DNA from 4 places in the Providencia huaxiensis genome. Region 4 is predicted to be linked to each of the others. Evidence: predicted binding sites of a transcription regulator. Region 4 holds the regulator's gene; each other region holds the start of a gene.
What was found. The regulator CRP, encoded in region 4, controls carbon source genes, mostly activating them, when cyclic AMP is high. The targets are predictions, from matches to a motif close to ATGTGANNNNNNTCACAT.

Region 1 (5,052 bases), 2.0 Mb from region 4:
GTGCTGAAAATGCAGCTAAGGTCAAAGCAGCATTAACCCCCCAAGAACAGAAACTATTTATTGCTTTAAGTCAGAAAATTACTCACGCACTAGGCCACGATTAACCCCGTTTTAAAGGTTTTACCAGCCCTTCTAAGCCTTCTATTTTTAGTCCTAGGGTCATCTCCATTAATTGCCCTAAACGTCCAGCAGGGAACTCTCCTTTCTTATAGAACCATAATAAATATTCTTCGGGTAAATCAATTAATACGCACCCTTTATATTTACCAAATGGCATATACGTATTGGCCATATCAATGAGGTCTTGTTTTTCCATTGTGATTTCTCTTTCGTATCAAAGCATAAAAAAACGGCGCTCATTTGAACGCCGTTTCGTAATCTAGCATGTTTTAATGGATTACAAAACTAACCCAACCACCGCTGCAGATAAGAAACTAACTAAGGTTGAACCGTACAGTAATTTTAAACCGAAGCGAGCCACAGTATTACCTTGTTTCTCATCTAATCCTTTAATTGCACCCGCAATAATACCAATGGATGAGAAGTTAGCGAAAGACACTAAGAATACCGATAAGATACCAACAGAACGCTCAGATAACCCACCAGCAATCGCTTGTAAACCATCCATCGCAACGAATTCATTCGTGACCATTTTCACTGCCATAATTCCGCCAACCTGTAAGGCTTCATCAGCAGGAATACCGAGCATCCATGCAAACGGATAGAACACGTAACCTAACATAGTTTGGAAGTCGATACCGAATACAGCTGAGAAAATACCGTTAATCATCGCAATAAGAGCAATAAAACCAATCAACATCGCTGAAACAATAATCGCTACTTTAAACCCTGCAAGAATATATTCACCTAACATTTCAAAGAAGCTTTGCCCTTCGTGCAGGTTGCTCATTTGAATATCTTCTTCACCTTCCGGTGGGTAAGGGTTAATCAGTGACAGTACGACGAAAGTACCAAACATATTCAGAACCAATGCAGCGACCACGAAACGTGGCTCTAACATGGTCATATATGCCCCAACGATAGACATAGATACCGTTGACATGGCTGTTGCTGCCATGGTGTACATTCTGCGGTCTGACATCCGGTTCAATTGGTCTTTATATGCGATAAAGTTTTCTGACTGACCCAATAACAATGAACTGACTGCGTTAAAAGACTCCAACTTACCCATACCATTCACTTTCGATAATACGGTACCGATAATACGGATCACGATAGGAAGAATTTTGATGTGCTGTAAAATCCCGATCAACGCAGAAATAAAGATGATTGGGCATAACACTTGTAAGAAGAAGAACGCTAAGTTTCCTTCAATCATGCCACCAAAAATAAATTTGGTTCCTTCTGCTGCATAGCCTAGCAAGTGGGTAAATACCCCTGCCACACCAAGAACAAAAGATTCGCCAATATTCGATTTCAAGAACAAATACGCTAATGCAATTTGAATAACGAGCAGTTGAACAACATAGCGAGGACGGATCCCTCTACGGTTACTACTAGCTAAAATGGCAAGAGCTGCGATTACAACTAAAGATAAAACGAAATGCAGGATCGAGGTCATATGCGACTCCAACAAATTTAAGAATCAGTCTATGGTGCATATTCTATGTAATAGGTAACATTTAAATGAGATGGACGTCACATTAATATGAAAGCTTACTAGGTGTATTTTGCAAAAAGAAGAAGGCGATCACGTTTCAACGATAACAATTCCTACCATTCGCTTTTTTTGCACAGAAATTTTACTGAGAATTTAAGTTAAGACTTACAACAACCTGCGTATAAAATTGTTGCCTACAGAGATTGTAGGCAACTAAGCCAAATTGAATATAGTTCACTATTGGATATTCAGCAAACGAATCAATTCATTTTCATCGATAACGCGTATGCCAAGTTCATTTGCTTTCGCTAATTTAGAACCTGCGGCCTCCCCTGCAATGACCAAATCTGTTTTCTTCGAGACGCTTCCTGAGACTTTTGCGCCCAAAGCCACTAACTTGTCTTTGGCTTCATCACGCGTCAATACGCTCATTGACCCTGTTAGCACCACCGTTTTACCTGCAAATGGGCTGTCGATTTCTGCACTATTTACAACTTTTACTTCTGGCCAATGAATGTTCGCCTTATTGATTAAATCATCAATCACTGCTTGGTTATGGGCTTCATGAAAGAAATTAACCACATGTTTCGCAACCACATGACCAATATCTTGAACTGTTTTTAGTGACTCTTCATCTGCTGCCATCACGGCTTCAAGTGTGGTGTAATGCGCCGCTAAATTTGCCGCTGTGGCTTCACCAACCTCTCGAATTCCAAGAGCGTAAATAAAGCGAGCCAACGTCGTTTGTTTAGACTTATTGAGTGCATCAACCAGATTCTGTGCCGACTTCGGCCCCATTCTATCGAGGCCAGTTAAAATGCCTGCACTTAATTGGTACAAATCTGCTGGAGTTTTGACATACTCTTTTTCAACTAACTGGTCGATAATTTTATCGCCCATGCCATCGACATCCATTGCTCGGCGTGAGACAAAATGCTTCAGCGCTTCTTTGCGTTGTGCCCCACAAATCAGCCCACCTGTACAGCGCGCTACCGCTTCACCTTCGACTCGTTCGATATCAGAGCCGCATACAGGGCAATGAGTTGGAAAAACAATTTCACGGCTATTCGCGGGGCGCTTATCAACGACAACACTGACGATTTGTGGAATAACATCCCCTGCTCGACGAATAATGACCGTATCACCGATATGCACACCAAGACGTTCAATTTCATCTGCATTGTGCAGCGTCGCATTGCTGACTACCACACCCGCGACTTGCACGGGCTCTAAACGCGCCACTGGCGTGATAGCACCGGTACGCCCAACTTGAAATTCCACATCTTTTAATAGTGTAACTTGCTCTTGAGCTGGAAATTTAAACGCAGTCGCCCAACGAGGTGCTCGAGAAACAAAACCTAACTCTTCTTGAATCGCAATTGAGTTAACTTTAATGACTACCCCATCGATATCAAAGCCAAGATCAGGGCGAACTTGCTCAATTTCATGGTAAAAATCTAATACGGCCTGATGACCAACTCGTAATTGAACATAATCACTAACTGGTAACCCCCATGCTTTGAATTGCATCAAACGGTCATAATGTGTATCTGGTAACGTGCCACCTTCCACTAACCCAACACCATAACAATAAAAAGTGAGTGGCCTTTTGGCGGTAATACGTGGGTCTAATTGACGCAGAGAACCCGCAGCCGCATTACGTGGGTTCGCAAAGACTTTGCCATCTGTTTTACGTGCTTGCTCATTCAGCGCTTCAAACCCTTTTTGGGGCATGAAAACTTCGCCGCGGATCTCAACACGATCTGGAATATTACTGCCGGTTAAACGCAATGGGATAGCGCGTATGGTTCGAACATTCGCGGTAATATTTTCACCGACTGTCCCATCACCACGAGTCGCAGCTTGTACTAACTCACCGTTTTCATACAACAAACTTACCGCGAGTCCATCAAGTTTAAGCTCACAACAGAAAGTCAGCTCTTGATGGTTTTTCAAACGATCTCTTACCCGCTTATCAAACGCAAGGTAACTCTCTTCGTCAAAAACATTATCTAACGATAACATAGGTATTTCATGGCGTACGGTATCAAACGCCGCTAATGGTGCGGCACCAACACGTTGAGTTGGTGAATCACTCGTAACAAGTTCAGGATGCAGCGCCTCAATCTCTTTTAGACGTTGCATTAGCTTGTCATATTCAACGTCTGGAATTTCAGGCGCATCTAATACATGGTATTGATATTCATGATGACGTAACTGTTTTTTTAATTCGTCTATTTCTTGTTTGGTTGTCATGATCCACTCATACAGATAAAAAACCCCCAATTAATGGGGGCTTTGTTTAATGTTTATTTAACTTAATGTGTTTCTAATTCGAGCATGATACACCTCTATTTTTTGAGGTGTCAGCATTTTGCGTTCGTCATCAAGAACGACGCCTCCCGCATCTGATGCGATACGTTGAGCGGCTTGTAACATCAGTTTGAAATTTTGCCCTGCATCACCATAAGACGGTACCATCATAAACATGGAAACCCCTGGCGTACTAAAGTCAGCCATTGTCTCAGGGTCAAATGAGCCCGGTTTCACCATGTTAGCCAGGCTAAACAGCACTGGTCCCGTACCCGACGGATTTACATGACGGTGGAATATTTTCATTTCCCCGAATTGGAAACCAGCTTGTAAAATACTTTGCAGTAATAACTCACCTTGCAGTTCTTGTCCTTGATGAGCGGCTACGTGAAGTACCAGAACTGTCTCCTTGCTACTTGTTGTAGCAGGAGCTTCCTGCGGCTCAGCTTTCTTCTCAATATGCTGCGTCTCTTGTTCATAGGTGCTCGGCTGAGGCTCTTCTCTTAATTTAGTTGAATCAATATGTGGTTCAGCGGCAATACCCGTAACCGGCTGAGTACGAATTTCAGGCTCTATTGCCACTTCCTCACTCATGTTAATGGTGAGTTGCTCAGGTACATGAACAGGTTCAGTACGTTGATGCGGCGTAGGTTCATTATGAACTGGCGGTTTAGCCTCTGGCTCCCTATTCATAATAATGTCAGGTTCAACCGACACCTGTGGCTGTATATTAGGTTCAACTGGAGACTCATTTTTTACCGGATATACAGGCTCAGTTGCAGCCGGATGAACAGGCGCCTGCTGAGTAGGTTGATTTTCAGTAAATAATGCAGAATCATCATATTCTGATGAGTTCTCTTGCATATCGTTCTTTCTACGTTTTACGGGTCTGTCGCGAAATAACTTTGAGCGCTCTTTACGGCTGGTCCATAAACCATGCAGTAATAAAGCGACAATCGCTATCGCACCTACGACCACTAATATCAGACGCAAATCCTGCATCGCTGCTATCTCTAGTTGATGAATGATAATGCCAACACGGCGGAAACTACCTTAAGATTATTTCTCAATTGCTCTAAGTGCAACCCCCAGAACGATTTTCTTACAAGAAAGAGAAT
Region 2 (5,052 bases), 250 kb from region 4:
TGCGCATCCCCACAATGGGAACAGGCACGATAGTAGGATAAATTGGAATAGAGGAGTCTTACTCAGGTAGCCATCCGGTAACTGAGTGATGTTCTTAATGTTCATAGTAACCCTTATATTTTTATAATTTATACCCGATGAGTGGCTATGTGGCTCTGATGACCACTTAATTATTCAAAGGGTATATAGCTACGTTGGACTATTATTATTTAGCTATTCATTAGCTGTGTTGATTTGTACAAATTCATTAAATTGCTCAACACTTGGATAAGAAGATTGAGTTCCTTTCCCTGTCACACTGAAAGCCGAAAACATCACTGCTTTTTTCAGTGCTTCTTCAATATTCCCCGTATGGACATAGTAATGAGAGAAACAGCCGATAAAGGCATCCCCTGCACCACTGGTGTCAATCGCATTCACTTTAATTGCGGGTATATGTAACTCGCTGTCGCGGGTCATCCATAACGCCCCTTTTTCCCCTAATGTCACGATGACGTTTTTTAACCCTTTATCCAGTAAAGACTGCGCAGCGCGACGAATGTTATCCATCGTGTCGACTGGCATATTGGTTAAAATTTCGAGTTCAGTTTCATTAGGGACAAAGAAATCACATCGGCAGGCAAAATCCAGATCGAGCGTACGTTGTGCAGGCGCTGGGTTAAGCAACACAGGGATCCCATGTTTATTACCGAATGAAATCGCGTGATAAACTGTTTCAAGTTGGACTTCTAATTGCAGAACGATCAATTTACATTTTTTCAGATCTTCCGCTGCGCGATCGATATCTTCTGGGGATAAAAACTTATTCGCCCCTTTGACGATCAAAATACTATTCGATGAATTTTGATTAACAAAAATTGGCGCAACACCACTGGAGGTACAAGGTACTTTTTCCACATAACGGGTGTTAATGCCATAAGACTCTAGATTGCGGATCGTATTATCTGCAAAAATATCATCACCGACTTTGGTTAGCATGATCACTTTTGAATTTAACTTAGCAGCAGCAACCGCTTGGTTCGCACCTTTACCACCGCAACCAATTTTGAAAGCTGGCGCTTCTAACGTTTCGCCTTCTTTTGGCATTTGATCGATGTAAGTGATCAAATCAACCATGTTTGAACCAATAACTGCTATATCCATAATGTCCCTCGTGTTAAATAAATCACATAATGATATGATAGTAACATTATCATGTTGCAAAAATATCATTTGTGATTAGGATCTCGAATAACGAATGATCAAGTGTTATATCTACCACATTTCCTCATTCTTTGTTGTCTATCCCACATTTATATAGGAAAGTTGAAAATGCAAGACTTAGCAAAATATATTGATCACACTTTACTTGCTGCGAATGCGACTGTCAGCGATATTACTAAACTGTGTACAGAAGCTGCAGAGCACCATTTTGCATCTGTCTGTGTGAACACAGGTTATGTTCCTTTAGCCAGCGAACTTTTAAAAAACAGCGACGTTAAGGTTTGCTGTGTGGTAGGCTTTCCACTCGGTGCAGGCTTAACTGAAACCAAAGCATTTGAAGCCGCAGAAGCTGTGCGCCGTGGTGCTGATGAAGTCGATATGGTTATCAACATTGGCATGCTCAAAAGTGGCGACTTAGACTTTGTTCGTCGTGATATCGAAGCCGTATTTGCCGCCTGCGGTAAAGCAACATTAAAAGTTATTTTAGAAAATTGCCTGTTAACTGATGAAGAAATTACCCAAGTTTGTGAAATTTGCCGCACAATTAAAGTCGGTTTTGTGAAAACTTCAACAGGTTTCAGTACAATGGGTGCAACAGAACACCATGTCGCTCTGATGCGTAAAGTCGTTGGCGATGAAGTCGGTGTCAAAGCCTCCGGTGGTGTGCGTGACCGTGAAACTGCAATTAAAATGATTGAAGCCGGCGCAAACCGTGTAGGTGCAAGTGCGAGTGTTGCAATTGTCACAGGAACGGCAACCAAGCCAAGTGACTACTAAGTGATGGGGCGCGGTTTAACCGCGCCAATTTTGTATATCATAAAAGGATTGTAGGGTGATAGAAACTAAACAAAAAGAACGCCTTCGCCGTTTAAGTGAATGTTTAAAACGCTCAGGGCGCATTCATTTAAAAGAAGCCGCTAGAATACTCGAAGTCTCAGAAATGACTATTCGACGAGACCTCAGCGCTGATACCGAAGGCCCTATCCCTATGTCGCTCCTCGGCGGCTATATTGTTTCTGTTACCCAACCTGTCAATTTAGTGTCAAATGAGCCACAAGCGGATGTTTTTACCCCAGATCAAACTGAAGAATTATATATTCCTAACCTTGCAGCGAGCATGGTGACTGAAGATGACGTGATCTTCTTTGATAATGGCATTGAAATGGCAACCTTAATTTCACTCATCCCCGAAGAGATTAATTTCACTGGTATTTGTTACTCACATAACGTTTTTCTCGCCCTTAGTCAGAAAAAAAATGCCACCGCGCTACTGTGTGGTGGGGAATATCGTCCTAAAAGTGACTCTTTTTACAACCCATCTCTCCCTTCATTACTGGATTCAATCAACCCCAAAAAAGCCTTTATTTCAGCGGCCGGTGTACATGGGAATTTTGGTGTAACTTGCTATAATCTCGATGATTTACCCATGAAGAAAAAAGCTATGGAGAAATCCATCCGTAAGATTTTATTAGCGCCCTATAACCTGTTTGATGAAGTCGCTACCGCCAATATGGGGGAATTATCACAATTTGATGTGATTGTCACAAACCGGCAACTTTCTGATGAATATGAAACATATTGCCGTAATGGCTTTGTGAAAGTGATTTATTAAAACCATCAATAGATTTAGCGGGCAACCTATTGCCCGCCAACATTAGATCTTCACCGTCAAATAATCTTCTGCGATTTCCGTTTGAGGGAATACTGACTGGCACTGTGCCAATAACCTTGGAATATCCTCACTCGTATAGCGGCCACTCAAATGAGTGGCAATAAAACGTTTTACTCCCGCTTCACGTGCTAGCTCCGCCGCTTGTACTGTCGTCGAGTGCCCACGCTCATTGGCTTTTTCGGCGAATTCAGCCTCTAGTGTCGTTTCATGGATCATTACATCGGCATTTTTCGCGAGCGCCAGCGCTTGCTCTGTCGGTTGAGTGTCTCCAAAAATCGCAACGACTTTACCGGGTACGGGCTCACCGAGGTAATCAGCGCCATTAACGACTCGCCCGTCATCAAGAATTATCGTTTCTCCCGCTTTAAGCGCTTGCATCCAAGGGCCTCGAGGAATATTGTCATTGGCTAATTTGACTGCATCTAATGCACCACTCTTCGGGTACTCCTCAATACGATAGCCATAGCACTCAACACGGTGGTCAAGGGCATAAGCCGTTACAATTAACTCCCCATCATCAAATAACTGCCCAGCTTCAATTTCAACGATTTCCAACGGGTATGTCATATAAGACATACTCACCGCTAATACCGTTTCAATATATTGCTTTAACTCTTTTGGACCATAAACCGTCAGCGGGTCTGTCGCTCCCCCCATTGAACGGCTACATAACAAGCCGGGTAGACCAAAAATATGGTCGCCATGTAAATGGGTAATAAATATTTTCTCAATTTTTGGCGTTTTAAATGGGCTATTTAAAATGCGATGCTGTGTCCCTTCGCCACAATCAAATAACCAATAGCTTTTACGAATACCGACCAAATTTAATATCATACTGGTGACATTGCGCTCTTTTGTCGGCACCCCAGCACTGGTTCCTAAAAATGTTAACTCCATAACTTCCTCATCTAATTTGTTGTTTTTATTATGGTAAGATTTTTTCCAATAAAAAATCATTTATTTTAATCTGTATAATATTCTGTATTTTTTGATTATCAACCAAAGCCAGTTATTCCAAATATTTCCAATATACAAATCGTGTTTCCGTATTCATCCAATCAATTCACAAGCACTGAGCACTGTCTAGCCTGAAAATAGCCATGTTAATATTGATATCAGGAATATGCTCGATGAATCCCCCTTCGTCAAAATTGAAACCTAAATTACCGAACTGCTTGCTATTCTCAACGGCAATTTGGTCTACGGCTATTGTGCCAATGGTGCCAAGCTATGCCCAAATCGCCCATTTAGACGATTTACCTACACTCGGTAGTAATGCTATTCAATTTGAAGGACCCCAATCTGAAGCCCAACTTGAAGATAGTACTGAACGTTTTTTAGCGGAATATGGGCAAAATGCCGCAAACTTTGCTTCTGAAGAAAAAAACACCCAAAATCTTGCCGATATGGCACAAGATTACGCTCGCCATAAAGCGGCTAACATCGCTACAGATGAAATAACACATTGGTTATCCAAAGCCGGTAATGCCAGGCTCAATATTAATCTCGATAAAAAATTGTCAATTAAGGCTTCTCAATTAGATTGGCTAGTACCTTGGTATGATCAACACGATTTGTTGTTATTTTCTCAGCACAGTATTCACCGTACTGATGGCCGGTTACAGACCAATAACGGTATTGGTTTACGTCATTTCCAACAAAATAGCATGATCGGGGTGAATGCTTTCTTTGATCATGATTTATCCCATTACCATTCGCGCTTAGGGCTTGGAGTCGAGTATGCTCAAGATTACGTTCGAATGAGTGCGAATAGCTATTTAGGGCTATCGGCTTGGCGTAGTGCGTCCGAATTAGCCTATGATTATAACGCACGACCTGCTAACGGTTGGGATATTCAAGTTGAAGGTTGGCTCCCTACGTATGCCAATTTAGGTGCGAACCTAAAACTGGAACAATATTATGGTGATGACGTGGCTTTATTTGGTAAAGATGAGCGTCAGAAAAACCCAATAGCGGCTACTGTAGGCATCAATTGGTCCCCATTCCCTCTCCTTGCGCTAAATACAGAACATAAAATAGGTAATAGAGGAACAAATGAAACAAGTGCAAAAATTGCCTTCAATTGGTTGTTAGGAAGAAGCTTAGCACAACATCTTGATGCTTCCGCGATAGAAGCTACTCGTCATATTTCCAGTAACCGCTATGATTTTGTTAAC
Region 3 (5,052 bases), 1.0 Mb from region 4:
CAGAAAATTGGGCGGATATACTTTGACTGAGATTAATCATAACAGAGAACAAGAAGAAAGTTATTATATCGAGATAGGAAAAGCCACGAAGAGGTAAAAATTCTTTTTCAAACAAATTTCCAATTAATATTTTATACCCCTAGCAGCGATGGTTTTGATCGGTTAACATCAAAGACCCTTTTCAAATAATGGAAGTAAGAAAGTTACTATGTCTCAAGTCGCGAATAAATTACTGGTAACCTGTGCGTTACCCTATGCTAACGGTTCAATCCATCTTGGTCATATCCTGGAACACATTCAGGCTGATATTTGGGTCCGTTATCAGCGAATGCGCGGCAAAGAGGTTCACTTTATCTGTGCCGATGACGCGCACGGAACTCCAATCATGCTTAAAGCTCAACAGCTTGGCGTAACGCCAGAAGAGATGATTGCGGCAGTGAATCAAGAGCATCAGAACGATTTTGCTGGTTTCGCCATTAGTTATGATAACTACCACTCCACACACAGTGAAGAAAACAAAGTTTTATCAGAGCTGATTTACGGGAAACTGAAAAATAACGGTTTTATTAAAAACCGCACTATTTCACAGCTTTTCGACCCAGAAAAAGGCATGTTTTTACCGGATCGCTTCGTTAAAGGCACTTGTCCAAAATGTAAAGCCGAAGATCAATACGGTGATAACTGTGAAGTGTGTAGCGCAACCTATAGCCCAACAGAGCTGATTAACCCACGTTCAGTGATTTCTGGCGCCACACCTGTCATGCGTGATTCAGAACACTTTTTCTTTGATCTTCCTGCATTTAGCGACATGCTTCAAGCGTGGACTCGCTCAGGCGCACTGCAAGAACAAGTCGCCAACAAAATGCAAGAATGGTTCGAATCAGGCCTACAACAATGGGATATCACCCGTGATGCACCTTATTTCGGTTTTGAAATTCCAGATGCGCCGGGTAAATATTTCTATGTCTGGTTAGATGCCCCTATCGGTTACATGGGCTCCTTTAAAAACCTGTGTGACAAACGCGGCGACCTCGACTTTGACGAGTTTTGGAATAAAGACTCGAAAACAGATCTTTACCACTTTATCGGTAAAGATATCGTGTACTTCCATAGCCTGTTCTGGCCTGCAATGTTAGAAGGTAGCCAGTACCGTAAACCGACAAATCTATTTGTGCATGGTTATGTCACCGTCAACGGTGCAAAAATGTCTAAATCTCGCGGAACATTCATTACCGCCCGTTCGTATTTAGATCATTTAGATGCTGACTGCTTGCGCTATTACTATGCTGCAAAACTGTCTTCTCGTATTGATGATATCGATTTTAATTTGGAAGATTTCGTACAGCGCGTCAACAGCGACATCGTCAATAAAGTGGTTAACTTGGCATCACGTAATGCGGGCTTTATTGCTAAACGCTTCGATGGCAAATTATCGGCAAATCTGGCTGAGCCTGAGCTATACCAACAATTTATTGATGCTGCTAACGTTATTGGCGAAGATTTCAGCAATCGTGAGTATAACAAAGCGATCCGTGAAATTATGGCATTAGCCGATATCGCAAACCGCTATGTTGATGAAAAAGCCCCTTGGGTTGTGGCAAAACAAGAAGGTAAAGATCAAGAACTGCAAGACATTTGCTCGATGGGCATCAACTTGTTCCGCGTTCTGATGACTTACCTGAAGCCGGTTTTACCCGGCCTCACTGAGCGTGCTGAAGCCTTCTTAAATAGTGAACTGTCATGGGATGCGATTAGTACCCCGTTATTGAACCACAGCGTCGCTCCGTTCAAAGCGCTGTTTAACCGCATTGAAATGGCAAAAGTGGATGCAATGGTTGAAGCTTCAAAAGAGAGCATTAAACCAGTACAACAACTCACCGGGCCACTCGCTGACGACCCAATTCAAGAAACCATCACTTTTGATGATTTTGCGAAAATTGACCTACGAATTGCATTAATCAAGCAAGCTGATTTTGTTGAAGGTTCAGACAAACTGCTGAAATTACAATTAGATATCGGTGGTGAAACGCGCCAAGTATTTTCTGGCATTCGCTCCGCTTATCCAGACCCGAAAGCATTAGAAGGCCGTTTGACGGTGATGGTTGCTAATCTCGCACCACGTAAAATGCGTTTTGGCATTTCAGAAGGTATGGTAATGGCTGCAGGCCCTGGCGGTAAAGATATCTTCTTACTCAGCCCTGACAGTGGCGCACAGCCCGGTATGCAAGTTAAATAACAACGCATTAAATTGAGTTGCTATTCATCAAAAATGGAGGGTTAAAGACTCTCCATTTTTTATTGGCTTTTTATTGTGATCGGTAGCACAATAATAAAGTTAATTGTATGATGAATAGATATTACATTACAGGACCAATCTCATGTCATTTAAACAGGTACTGATAACGGGATGGCAGTATTTGCGAGCTTTCGCAATACTCTACCTTTGCCTGATTATTGGAAACCTTATATCAACACTACTTCCATTCTCCATCCCCGGCAGCATTGTCGGCATGTTAATTTTATTCATATTGCTTGCGTTACAAATTATCCCCGCGAAGTGGGCACAACCCGGTTGCAGCATTTTGTTGAAAAACATGACCATCCTGTTTGTTCCTATTGGTGTTGGCATAATGAATTACTATGAATTAATTAGCCAACAAATGGTTCCTATTATCGTTTCCTGTGTGGTTAGTACCTTAATCGTTATGGTCGTTGTCGCCATCAGTTCCAACTATATTCATAAGGAACGCCCTGTCGTTGGGGCTCAACCTGATGACGTTCCTTTCCCCCCCGAAGACCCAATTTCTTCGGTCATTAATGATGATAAAACTAAGGGGAATGAATAATGTTAGAACATATTTGGTGGTCATTGCCGCTGACTATTGTTGTGTTTTATTTGGCTCGTAAGTTGTCGACCACATTTAAGTTACCGATTTTAAACCCACTATTAATTACTATTGCGGTATTGATTGCGCTATTGGTCGTCACAAATACTTCTTATGAGCACTATTTTGCAGGTAGCAAAATACTCAATGATTTGCTACAACCCGCAGTCGTTGCGCTCGCTTTTCCACTTTACGAACAAATGCACCAAATTCGAGCCCAGTGGAAATCTTTATTAAGTATTTGTTTTGCAGGTAGTTTAGTGGCCATGTTCAGCGGTGCTGCTATCGCATTATGGTTGGGGGCAACCCCGGATATCGCGGGTTCTATTTTACCTAAATCTGTAACTACCCCTATTGCGATGGCTGTCGCTGATTCTGTTGGTGGGATCCCTGCGATTAGTGCCGCTTGCGTGTTGTTTGTTGGGATCTTAGGCGCCATGTTTGGCCATAGCTTATTTGATGTACTGCGTGTACGAACCCACGCCTCAAGAGGGCTCGCGATGGGAACTGCTTCCCACGCCCTAGGCACTGCCCGCTGTGCCGAAGTGAATTACATTGAAGGTGCTTATAGCTCCCTTGCATTAATGACCTGCGGGGTTATCACCTCACTTATTGCCCCGTTTATATTCCCTGTCATTTTACATCTTTTTAGCTAAGCTTAATTCACTAAGCCAATAACCAAGCATATGAGTAAGAGGAGTTCATTAGCCTCTTACTCATGTGCACGCCAACAAAACATGAGATATATCTCACAACAAAAGAATATGTTTCATAAATTTCATTTAGAATGGTGATAATGATCACATATAGTTCTACGTATTATTGAATAGAATAAAAATAATTAAATAGGGAGAGTAACTCATGCATTCAAGATTTAAGGCCGCTTGGGCCGAGCTTCCAGAAAAGTTACAGTCAGTACTTAGACCTATCATTGATAAATCTGATTTCCAAGGCGTGTTAACGGCTGAACAAGTTGAACAAATTAAAGCTGAAACAAGTGTAGACGACGCTGAGTTAGCCTTTGCATTATTGCCTTTCGCTGCTGCCTATGCCGTTACGCCTATTTCCCATTTTAACGTGGGTGCAATCGCTCGTGGGGCAAGTGGTAACTTGTATTTTGGTGCCAATATGGAATTTAGCCATGTATCAATGGGCCAAGTGATCCATGCAGAACAGTGTGCAGTGACACACTCTTGGATGAAAGGTGAAACGCAGATTACCTCAATTACTGTGAATTACACACCTTGTGGCCACTGCCGCCAATTTATGAATGAATTACGTGAAGGTGGTAAAATTATGGTGAATTTACCAGGCCGCACACCCGCAGTACTACACCACTATTTACCCGACTCATTTGGGCCGTCTGACTTAAACATTACTACTTTACTACTCGACCCTGTTGACCATGGCTATAAAAACCAAAGCCGTGATCGGTTATTAAGTGCCGCAATTGAGGCTGCAAACCAATCTCATGCACCTTATAGTCAATCTCATTCAGGTATTGCGTTACAGTTAAAAGATGGCTCACTGTTTACAGGCCGCTACGCAGAAAATGCCGCATTCAACCCAAGTTTACCGCCACTGCAAGCCGCTTTAATTATGATTAACCTTGCAGGTAAAGATATTCACGCCATCGACCAAGCTAAGTTTGTTGAAAAGCAAGATGCAATTATCAAACATTGGTATGTTACCGAAAATACATTACAGGCACTGGGTTGCCAAAATATTGAATTAGCTTATTTAGATTAATTTTATATTTATTTAAATATAACGGTTATTGCTGGGAGCTTGAATAAACAGTAATAACCGTATAGTTGCTATTAGAACTTTAATCTTGTTCACAAAACCATTTACCTGCAAAGTGGCCATCCATAATAGGACTCACTAGTTTTGATTAATATATGCCCTAGTAAGTGAATTCATTAAACAATTTCTCTGTTTCATTTATCGTGTCTTCTAATGTAATAACTAAAGGGATCTTCCGCATTTTTTCTAGCCAAGCTTGGCTTTGTTGCTGTTTTATCGATGCAGATTGCACGGCTTCTTCTTTCATGTCTAGCCAAATGCTAGCAAATAACGCAGATTCACCATTACGTGATTTATTAGAAAAGCTATTTAATAGTTTCCCTATAATTTTATTCTGTTTATCTATAGATAATACTTCAAA
Region 4 (5,052 bases):
GGCTGCATGGGGGTGTTGTTACTCCAGAACATAATGTTGCACAACATGTTGATTTGCTTGTCGGTGTTGTCCCTATTGTCAACTTAGAATGGATCCAAAAATTGATCCGCGATACCACAGAGCGAGGGCACTCTCGCGAAGCAGTCATGGACTCGGTTGTGCGTTCTATGGGGGACTATATTAATTACATCACGCCACAATTCTCTCGCACTCACATCAATTTCCAACGTGTTCCAACGGTAGACACATCTAACCCATTCTCAGCAAAAGCGATTCCGTCACAAGACGAAAGCTTTATTGTGATCCGTTTTCGTGGGCTAGAACAAATTGATTTCCCCTATTTGCTATCAATGATATCTGGCTCATTTATTTCCGCAATGAATACAATTGTCGTTCCAGGAGGGAAATTGGGGTTAGCAATGGAATTAATTATGGCACCAATAGTCGAAAAATTAATTAATCAAAAGAACAACAATTAAATTATTTTTTGATTAATAAACAAGATGCTTATCATTAATTAAGATAAGCATCTTTCAATTCAAATATATTAGTAAAAATTAAATTTATTTTTAGTTTTTTATTTCAAAGCTGTGTGTGACTTCAACGGTTTTCTCTAACATCAATGCCACTGAGCAATATTTTTCAGCAGAAAGTTGAACAGCACGTTCGACCGCTTTTTCCGTTAATTCATTCCCAGTTACAATAAAATGCAAATGGATTTTCACAAAATAACGCGGGGCTTCTTCACGGCGCTGTGAGGTTAATTTAACTTCACAATCAGTAACATCGTAACGGCCCTTTTGTAAAATCGAAACGACATCAATCGCGCTACAGCCGCCGGCCGCCATTAGCACCATTTCCATTGGACTTGGCGCTTTATCGCCCGCATTGCCATCCATCATCACTTGGTGCCCAGACGCTGACTCCCCTAAAAAAGAAAGTCCTTCAACCCACTTTACTCTTGCTTCCATTGTATTTCCCCTTGAAATGAAATCGATTTAAAGGCTACATTGTTCCATAGATACAATGAATGTTATATCAACTTTATTTGGCTGAAGCGATACAGGGAAGACTTTCTGTATTGGATATGCTACAAACAATACTTAGTTGATAGGATTAAGATCAAAACTCAACGGTTTAATTGATCATATTATAGTGTTGATATCAATTTGCGTTACCAAAAGCAATCAAAAGCGCTGAAGTAATCAGCCTCTTGATTATTTAAAGGTATATAAGGCAAATTAATATGCTAAGCTAGTGACTTTAAAGCCAGCCTTTCTAGACGTTTTTCCGAATGGCTGCAATAACATACAGAGGATAACGCTAATGGTTCTCGGCAAGCCACAAACAGACCCTACTCTTGAATGGTTTTTGTCACACTGCCATATTCATAAATATCCATCCAAGAGCACTCTTATCCATCAGGGTGAGAAAGCAGAAACCCTTTACTATATCGTTAAAGGTTCGGTGGCTGTTTTAATTAAAGATGAAGAAGGCAAAGAAATGATCCTCTCTTACCTGAATCAAGGGGATTTCATTGGTGAGCTTGGGTTATTTGAAGAAGGGCAAGAACGCACTGCGTGGGTTAGAGCAAAAGTCGCCTGCGAAGTTGCTGAAATTTCATATAAAAAATTCCGTCAATTGATTCAGGTAAACCCTGATATTTTAATGCGCCTTTCTGCGCAAATGGCTAGCCGCCTACAAACAACATCTGAGAAAGTCGGTAACCTTGCATTCTTGGACGTTACTGGCCGTATTGCTCAAACGCTATTAAATTTAGCCAAACAACCCGATGCAATGACACATCCAGACGGTATGCAAATCAAAATCACTCGTCAGGAAATAGGCCAAATCGTAGGTTGTTCCCGTGAAACAGTTGGTCGTATTTTAAAAATGTTAGAAGACCAAAACCTGATCTCTGCACATGGTAAAACCATTGTTGTTTACGGCACTCGTTAATTAACCTTTCAGCCTCGCTCTCTTGGCGAGGCATGCAATTTAAAATAACGTTATACCTCTGGTATAACGTTATTTTTTCTTATCCATAGCCTATTTATATACTTTCATTAATGAGTGTCGTTTCTTTATATTTTTCTAGCTAATGATCACACTAAGATAATGGTAACAAAACTATTACTAGGAGATTATTAGTCGTGGAGTTAAATACTAAAGTAAATAATATAAAAAGTTCACCTAATTATATGGATAATAAAAAAATTACATCCAAAAACCTTTCATTTATTGAAGGGTTAAATATTATTAATCCATTAAATACAGGAGGTTATAAGAAAGTAAATCTCGCTATTAAAACTTGTGAGTTTTACAAGAGAGAACAACCCGAGCTAAGCCAACTCCCTTATTCACAACCTGTTGGAAAAATCAAAATTCCCTATATTTATCAAGAGGAATATTTGGTTTCCCCATCAAATGTCTTTAAAAATAATATTACAACAGAAAATAATTCAACAAAAAATATTAAACTGGAAAATACTCCTATGAAAACTAGCAACTCTAATGCAGAGTTAATTAATACTACCAAAAAAAATTTTTTAGTTAAAGATTTCGGTATCAATAAGTTAAAACACTTTTTCCATGAGTCTATTGAAAAAATAAAATCTACTAGCAAAATTCAAAGTTTAATTATCAAAAATAAAACAATACCAAGAAATGAAGATATCTATCATGTTAGATTTTATAATAATAAAGACGCTAACAGTATCATCATGCAAAAAAACAATAAAGAAACAGAGTGCATTGACTTAGAATGGGATAGCTACACCGAAGAACCAAGCTACTTTTTGGGTACATTAGATGAATCAGCGTATCCAAGTTATGAAAATTTAAATTTTGGCTTAAGCCACGATAGTTTTAAAAAAATTCTCCATCTTACTAACTTTCATTCGAGCAATGAGAGCTTAAACTCTAATTCCTCTGGTTATCAATCAGATAGCAATCCCTCTTTAGGTAATTCAGTGTGCTTTTCAGATGACTTTCCACATCAAGAGAAAAATAAAAACATTAGATTAATAAGTGAAAATTTCAGTAATCTAAATAAAAATGAAATTACAGATAATAAAGCGAACGAAACCAGACTACCTAAAAAAGAAAAAAATAGGATAGCTAGAAAGCTAAAACAAACACAGGCAGAAAAAATGGACAAATTAGCCAAAGGAAATAGTTCAACAGGCTATATTCATCCTTCTCGTCGAAATAAAATAAATAACTCAATTAAAATTGAAAAAATAAATCATCTTGATAGACAAATAGCTGGGCTGAAAGCTCTGAAAAGAGAATACCAAGAAATGGCTGTTATGACTTCAACACATGAAAAAAAAATTGAACAATTAGTATTAGAAGCTCAACAAAGTATCGTAAAAAAGTAAAAAATTTAATCAATAAAATGTTTATTGCAGAGGCAAAATGCCTCTGCAACTTTACTCTACAATTTAACCCAATAACTTACCAATAGCCGTTTCTAATTTCGCCATCCCACTATTAATTTCTTCCTCAGAAATAATCAGTGAAGGCGTAAAACGTAAAACATTCGTGCCAGCATTGAGCATCATCAGACCTTCTACAGCACTGGCTTGCAAAATATCTTTCGAACGGTTTAATAGTTTTCCGTCTAACTCCGCGCCGATTAATAACCCCATTCCTCTGATCTCAGAAAAGATGTGGTATTTATCGTTAAGTTTATTTAAATGAGCAACAAATAATTCACGACGCTTTTCGACACCACTTAACACTTCTTCAGTATTAATAATATCAAATGCCGCATTCCCCACCGCACAAGCTAATGGATTGCCACCATAAGTCGTACCGTGCGCCCCCACTTCCATGGTTTTTGCCACTTCTTCAGTGGTGATCATTGCACTGATAGGAAAACCGCCACCCAATGCTTTTGCCGTGGTTAAAATATCAGGCACAACGTTGTAATGCATATAAGAAAATAGTTTGCCTGTACGCCCCATACCGCTTTGTACTTCGTCAAAAATGAGTAGTGCGTTATTGTCGTCACACAGCTTACGAACTCCTTGCAGAAATTCTGATGTTGCTGCGGTTACACCACCTTCCCCTTGTACGGGCTCTAACACCACTGCACAGGTATTTTCATCAATCACCGCTTTGACTGCATCAAGGTCATTAAAAGGCACATGAATAATATCCGCGGGTTTTGGCCCAAAGCCATCTGCATATTTCGCTTGCCCACCAACCGAAACGGTAAATAATGTGCGCCCATGAAAAGCTTGTTTAAAAGCAATAATCTTCGTTTTATATGGGTTATATTTGGTGATAGCGTAGCGACGCGCTAATTTAAACGCGGCTTCGTTAGCTTCTGAGCCGGAATTCACAAAAAATGCACGGTCAGCAAATGTCGCATTCGTGAGCTTTTGTGCTAACTTCAGCGCCTGCTCGTTGGTGAAAATATTACTGACATGCCATAGCTTTTCGCTTTGTTCACGCACAGCCGACACCAAACTAGGGTGGCAATGCCCCAAAGCAAGAACAGCGATCCCACCGGCAAAATCAATATATTCTTTACCTTGCTGATCCCAAACGCGGCTCCCTTCGCCTTTAACTGGAATAAATTCCGCCGGCGAAAAAATAGGCAACATAACTTGATCAAAAGTCTGCCGATTTACTACTGGTTGCTCTGACATACCCCTCACCTGCTCTTATTTAATGCGAAAATGAAAACATAAGCATTAAATATGAATAAAAAATCAAAAAAGAGCAATAGCAAAGGGCATAATATGCATAATTAATTTATTCTGAACGATATTTCTAAATTAATATTTCAGAAAATTATTGAGTAATTCATGACCTTGTTCACTCAGAATGCTTTCAGGATGGAACTGAACGCCCTCTATAGGCAAGGTTTTGTGCCGTATTCCCATGATTTCATCAACATCACCATTATTCAGTGACCACGCTGATACATCAAAAGAAACAGGAAGCGTCTCTGCCGCAATCACCAGAGAATGGTAGCGTGTCACTGTCAAGGGGCGGTTCAAGCCCTTGAATACACCTTGATGGTTATGGTGGATAGCG

Region 1: CYG50_RS11830 (NupC/NupG family nucleoside CNT transporter) is a predicted target of CRP. The motif match lies at 1,648-1,665, and genes of this name have one in related genera.
Region 2: deoC (deoxyribose-phosphate aldolase) is a predicted target of CRP. The motif match lies at 1,154-1,171, and genes of this name have one in related genera.
Region 3: cdd (cytidine deaminase) is a predicted target of CRP. The motif match lies at 3,623-3,640, and genes of this name have one in related genera.

Annotation. Positions count from the first base shown of each region.
Region 1 covers NZ_CP031123.2:2,168,617-2,173,668, forward strand. The annotation lists gene CYG50_RS11820 (MarR family winged helix-turn-helix transcriptional regulator) at 1-104, shown strand, start outside; gene CYG50_RS11825 (DUF3820 family protein) at 101-316, opposite strand; gene CYG50_RS11830 (NupC/NupG family nucleoside CNT transporter) at 398-1,582, opposite strand; gene ligA (NAD-dependent DNA ligase LigA) at 1,859-3,877, opposite strand; gene zipA (cell division protein ZipA) at 3,935-4,936, opposite strand.
Region 2 covers NZ_CP031123.2:4,425,657-4,430,708, reverse strand. The annotation lists gene fucP (L-fucose:H+ symporter permease) at 1-105, opposite strand, end outside; gene rbsK (ribokinase) at 214-1,143, opposite strand; gene deoC (deoxyribose-phosphate aldolase) at 1,312-1,980, shown strand; gene deoR (DNA-binding transcriptional repressor DeoR) at 2,036-2,815, shown strand; gene rnz (ribonuclease Z) at 2,858-3,772, opposite strand; gene CYG50_RS22055 (inverse autotransporter beta domain-containing protein) at 4,006-5,052, shown strand, end outside.
Region 3 covers NZ_CP031123.2:612,440-617,491, reverse strand. The annotation lists gene metG (methionine--tRNA ligase) at 209-2,236, shown strand; gene CYG50_RS04265 (CidA/LrgA family protein) at 2,379-2,846, shown strand; gene CYG50_RS04260 (CidB/LrgB family autolysis modulator) at 2,846-3,541, shown strand; gene cdd (cytidine deaminase) at 3,747-4,634, shown strand; gene CYG50_RS04250 (hypothetical protein) at 4,792-5,052, opposite strand, start outside.
Region 4 covers NZ_CP031123.2:4,173,855-4,178,906, reverse strand. The annotation lists gene CYG50_RS21080 (phosphoribulokinase) at 1-479, shown strand, start outside; gene CYG50_RS21075 (OsmC family protein) at 570-971, opposite strand; gene crp (cAMP-activated global transcriptional regulator CRP) at 1,327-1,959, shown strand; gene CYG50_RS21065 (hypothetical protein) at 2,154-3,383, shown strand; gene CYG50_RS21060 (aspartate aminotransferase family protein) at 3,447-4,661, opposite strand; gene CYG50_RS21055 (aminodeoxychorismate synthase component II) at 4,791-5,052, opposite strand, start outside.